Regions from separate parts of the Micromonospora sp. NPDC049559 genome, predicted to be linked through region 2. Evidence: riboswitches for the same ligand, from Rfam matches in the RefSeq annotation. Region 2 holds a riboswitch; the other holds the start of a gene.
The links. A riboswitch is a leader RNA that binds a small molecule or an ion and turns the genes downstream of it on or off. The one in region 2 is predicted to bind thiamine pyrophosphate.

Region 1: linked by a shared signal. The riboswitch ahead of thiE (thiamine phosphate synthase) and the one ahead of AB0J86_RS22755 (ECF transporter S component) in region 2 are both predicted to bind thiamine pyrophosphate.

The regions. Positions count from the first base shown of each region.
Region 1 covers NZ_JBFAPK010000050.1:46,563-49,026, reverse strand. Annotated here, with positions in the region: gene thiO (glycine oxidase ThiO) at 1-544, opposite strand, end outside; gene thiE (thiamine phosphate synthase) at 541-1,206, opposite strand; TPP riboswitch at 1,201-1,308, opposite strand; gene AB0J86_RS35055 (ThuA domain-containing protein) at 1,955-2,464, shown strand, end outside.
Region 2 covers NZ_JBFAPK010000022.1:46,089-48,552, reverse strand. Annotated here, with positions in the region: gene AB0J86_RS22760 (ABC transporter ATP-binding protein) at 1-657, opposite strand, end outside; gene AB0J86_RS22755 (ECF transporter S component) at 674-1,264, opposite strand; TPP riboswitch at 1,345-1,450, opposite strand; gene AB0J86_RS22750 (permease) at 1,671-2,464, shown strand, end outside.

The DNA of each region.
Region 1 (2,464 bases), on a different contig from region 2:
GGCGGCGTACCCGGGTCGGCACGACCTCGACCCCGACCCGGCGTACGGCGGTGAGCAGCGCGGCGACCAGCCGGCGCGGGTCGACCTGGTGGTCGTCGGGCGCGTGCGCCCCGCCGCGCACCCGGGGCGAGAGCAGCGGCTCGCGTTCGCGCAGCTCCCCCGCGCGCAACGGGGTGATCGGCAGCCCGAGTTCCCCCTGGTACGTCCAGAGCCGGCTCGCCTCGGCGACGTCGTCGCGGGTGAGCCCGACCACCAGCGTCCCGTCGGTGCGGTAGCCGCAGTCCAGGCCGGAGAGGTCGGCGAGTTCGGCCGCGAAGCCGGGCCAGCGGGCCGCGGAGTCCACCTGGAGGCGGGTCAGCTCCTCCTCGCCGAAGTACGCCTCGCCGACCGGGGCGAGCATGCCGGCGGCGACCGCCACCGCACCGGAGCCCGGCGCCGGGTCGTACACGGTCACCCGCAGCCCGCGCGCCGCGCACCGCCACGCGACGGCCAGCCCGATCGGGCCGCCACCGACCACCGCGACGTCCGGCCGCCGGGCCGTCACCGCGGGCCCCGGGTGCCCTGGTGGGCCGGCGCCGCCTCACGGGGCAGCGCCGCGAGCAGTTCGGCGGTGGCCCGGGCCGGGTCGGCCGCGGCGGAGACCGCGCCGACCACCGCCACCCCGTACGCCCCGGCGGCCAGCAGCTCGGGCACCCGCCGGGCGGTCACCCCGCCGATGGCGATGACCGGTACGCCGACCGCGGCGACCACCCGCGCGATCCCGGGCGGCCCGATCGGGTCCGGCAGCCCGTCCTTGGTGCTGGTGTCGAAGCAGGGCCCGACGCCGAGGTAGCCGGCGCCGTCGGCGACCGCGGCCAGCGCCGGCTCCGGCGCGCGGGCGGTGGCGCCGAGCAGCGCCCCGGGGCCGAGCACCCGCCGGGCGGCGGCCACCGGCAGGTCGAGCGCGCCGACGTGGCCGCCCGCCGCGCCGACCGCGAGCGCGACGTGCAACCGGTCGTTGACCAGGCACGTCGCCCCGACGGGGGCGCACAGCTCGACGACGTGCCGGGCCAGCTCGTACGCCTCGCGGTCGCTGGCGGAGTCCTCGACCCGGACCTGTACGAGCAGCTCGGGTCCGGCCACCGAGAGCGCCGCGCGGACGACGCCGAGCGGGTCCCGGCCGGGCCGGGTGTCGGTGATGAGATGCAGTCGTGCCAGGGATGGCATGGCAACTCTCCTCCCTGCGCCGGCATGATCCGGATCAGGTTCGACGGTCGGGGGCTGCAGCCCCCCTCTCAGCCCGGTGCACCGGACTCCCGTGGGTTACGTGCCTGCCACGTTACGACGCGATCCCCCGATCCGCCAAGGGGCGGCCCGCAGGGAGTTACATCACGTTGCGACGCGGAGAACGACGAGTTACGCCGCCCCGACCGCCGGGCGGCAGGTACCGGGGGATTTGTCCCTCCTATCCGGATCGATCTCCCTCGGTTACCCAACCGTTACCTGATTTGTCTTGTCGTCGTATTGCCGGCCACCGATCTTCCGGCATTAATTTGTTCATCGACAGAGCAAAATTTGATGGTCCGGTTCCGGCACACCGGTCCACCAGCTAGTCGCGACCGTGCCAGGGCCGCCAGTCCTGTCGCGGAAGCCCCACCCCGCGTTCCGCCACGACCGGCGGGACGCGGCCCAGGCCCGGGACGGTCTTCGGCGAGCCGACCCGGGATTTCCGCTGTCCACCCCGGACGAACCTGTCCGCTCCGGACGAAGGAGATCCAACTTGTCCAGATCTCGCCGACGCCGCGCACCGCGCGGCGGGGCCCTCACGCACGCCGCACTGGCCCTGGCCGTCGCGCTCGGCTCGACGACGGCCGCCCTGTTCGCCGCCCCGACCGCCGCGACCGCAGCCCCCTCGGCCGCGCGGGCCGAGCGCGCCCCCGACCGGGCGACCAAGGCGCAGGCCGATCCCTACTCGGTGCTCGTCTTCTCCAAGACGGCGGGTTTCCGGCACGACTCGATCCCGGCCGGCATCGCCACGATCCGCCAGCTCGGCGAGGAGAACGGGTTCACCGTCGACGCGACCGAGGACGCCACGGCGTTCAACGACGCCAACCTCGCCAGGTACAAGGCGGTCATCTGGCTCTCCACCACCGGTGACGTACTCGACGCCGACCAGCAGGCGGCCTTCGAGCGGTACGTCCGGGCCGGTGGCGGGTACGCCGGCGTCCACGCCGCCTCCGACACCGAGTACAACTGGCCCTGGTACGGCGACCTGGTCGGCGCGTACTTCGCGTCGCACCCGGCGCAGCAGCAGGCCACCGTCAAGGTCGAGGACCACGCGCACCCGTCCACGGCACACCTGCCGGACGAGTGGTCGCGCTTCGACGAGTGGTACAACTTCCAGACCAACCCGCGCGGCAAGGTGCACGTGCTGGCCAGCCTCGACGAGACCAGCTACGCGCCGGGCGCCGGGGCGATGGGCGCC
Region 2 (2,464 bases):
GGCCCGGATCCCGCCGCCGGCCTCCAGGAGCACCACCCGGTCCACCAGGGGCAGCGCCTCGGCCACCCGGTGCTCGACCAGGACCAGCGTGGTGTCGCCGGTCACGGCGTCGCGTACCGCCGTGCGGACCAGCGCCGCGCCGGCCGGATCCAGGTTCGCGGTCGGCTCGTCCAGCAGCAACAGGCTGGGGCGCAGGGCGAGCGCCCCGGCGAGGGCGAGCCGCTGCTGTTCCCCGCCGGAGAGCGCGGCCGTCGGGCGGTCCCGGCCGTACGGGAAGCCCACCCGGCGCAGCGCCTCGTCGACCCGGGACCAGATGTCCTCGGCTGGTACACCCCGGTTCTCCAGGCCGAACGCGACGTCGTCGCCGGCGCGGGCCATCACGAGCTGGCTCTCCGGGTCCTGGAAGACGATCCCGACCCGCTCCCGGGCCTTCCCGCGCGGGTCGAGGCCGTCGATCTCGACGGTCCCCTCCTGCTCGCCGGAGTCCTCGGCGAGCAGGCCCGCGAGGGCGGCGAGCAGCGTGCTCTTGCCGGCGCCGGAGGGGCCGAGCAGCAGCACCCGCTCGCCAGACTCGATGCGCAGGTCGATGCCGCGTACCGCCCACGCCCGCCGCCCGGCGTGCCGCCAGCCGAAGCCGCGCAGCTCTACCGTGCCCACGTCCGCGCTCCGGGGATCAGATCGCGGCGCGTTCGCGCCCGGCGGGGAAGCGGTCCAGCGCGCCCGTCCCCGCCAGCGCCCGGGTCAGCGCCCAGGCCCCGACCCCGGCGATCACGGCCGAGCTGGCGACGGTGATCAGGGCGTACGGGATCCGGTACGAGCCGAGGGCGTACTCGCTGTTCCAGACGAAGAAGTCGAAGAGCGCCGCGCTGATCCCGGTGAGCGCCCCGGCCAGGATCGACACGGGCAGCCGGTACGAGCGGTAGCGCAGCGCCGCGAAGGCCAGCTCCGCCCCGAGCCCCTGCACCAGGCCCTGCGGGATGACCAGCGCGCCCCACTGGGCGCCGAGCAGCGCCGAGACCACCGCGGCCACCGTCTCGGTGTAGAGCGCGGCGCCCGGCTTGCGGATGATCAGCCCGCCGAGCACGGCCGGAAGCAGCCAGAGCCCGTAGAGCACGGTCTGGGCCGGCGGAAAGAACGCGAACGCCCCCTCGGTGGCGCTCCAGACGTAGTTCCAGGCCCAGAAGACCACGCCGGACGCGACCGCGATGACCGACGCGATGATGATGTCGATGGTGCGCCACCGGGGGTTGGTGGATGTCGCCATGTGCTGCCTCCCAGTCCTACGGACCGAACCAGGAGCTGTGACGTACGCCGCCGCCGGTCGTTGGCCGTACGGCGGCGCGGCTGGAGTTTCGACCGAACTCCCTGCGCTGGCATTACCCAGATCAGGTTCGAGGGTCTGCGGAGGTGTACCGCACTCTCAGCGCTGCGCGCTCCCCTGTCGGATGTGAAGTTGTTCCGCAGACGCTAGCACCGTCCAGGGGCGCCACGCAGCCGCGCGGACACCCGATGTGTCCGCCGACACCGGCCGCCGGGTTACAGTGCTCGTCGATGCGGCCCACGGCGCGGACCCGACCGGGTCGCGCGGGCCGGGTCGCCGAGCTACCGGGCCCGGGTCGCCCGGGCACCGAACCGGACGGGCCGCCGGGCCCGGGAGGGGACGAGAGACCGTGACCGTCCCGGAGCGCGCCACCGTCACGGCCGCCCCCGACACCACCTCGCCGGCGGGTGTCGCACCGCCCGAGAACGAGCGGCCGGAGAACGAGCCGGCGGGTGTCGCCGCCCCGCCGGACCGCACCGCCACCGGTCCGCGCCGGCGCGACGGGCGCTCGGTCGAGGTCCTCGCCGGGCTGCTGATCCTGCTGGTCATCTTCCGGGGACCGGTGGCCAACGCGATCTCGGACCCGCGGTTGCAGACCTGGACGACGGTCTTCGTCTCCGTGCTGGTGCAGGCGATGCCGTTCCTGGTCTTCGGGGTGGCGCTCTCGGCCGTGATCGCGGTCTTCGTGCCCCGGTCCTTCTGGGCCCGGGCGCTGCCGCGCCACCCCGCGCTGGCCGTACCGGTGGCGAGCTGCGCCGGCGTGGTGCTGCCCGGCTGCGAGTGCGGCTCGGTCCCGATCGCCGGTTCGCTCATCCGCCGGGGCGTCACCCCGGCCGCCGCGCTGGCCTTCCTGCTCGCCGCGCCGGCGATCAACCCGATCGTGCTCACCGCCACCGCGGTCGCCTTCCCGCGCGACCCCGAGATGGTGGTGGCCCGCGGGGCGGCCAGCCTGGTGGTGGCGATGGTGATGGGCTGGCTCTGGCTGCGCCTCGGCCGGGCGGACTGGATCCGGCTGCCGCACCGCCCGGACCTCGACGACCTCTCCAAGGGGCGGGCGTTCTGGGCGGCGGTACGGCACGACGTGATGCACGCCGGCGGATTCCTGGTGCTCGGCGCGATGGCGGCGGCCAGCATCAACGTCCT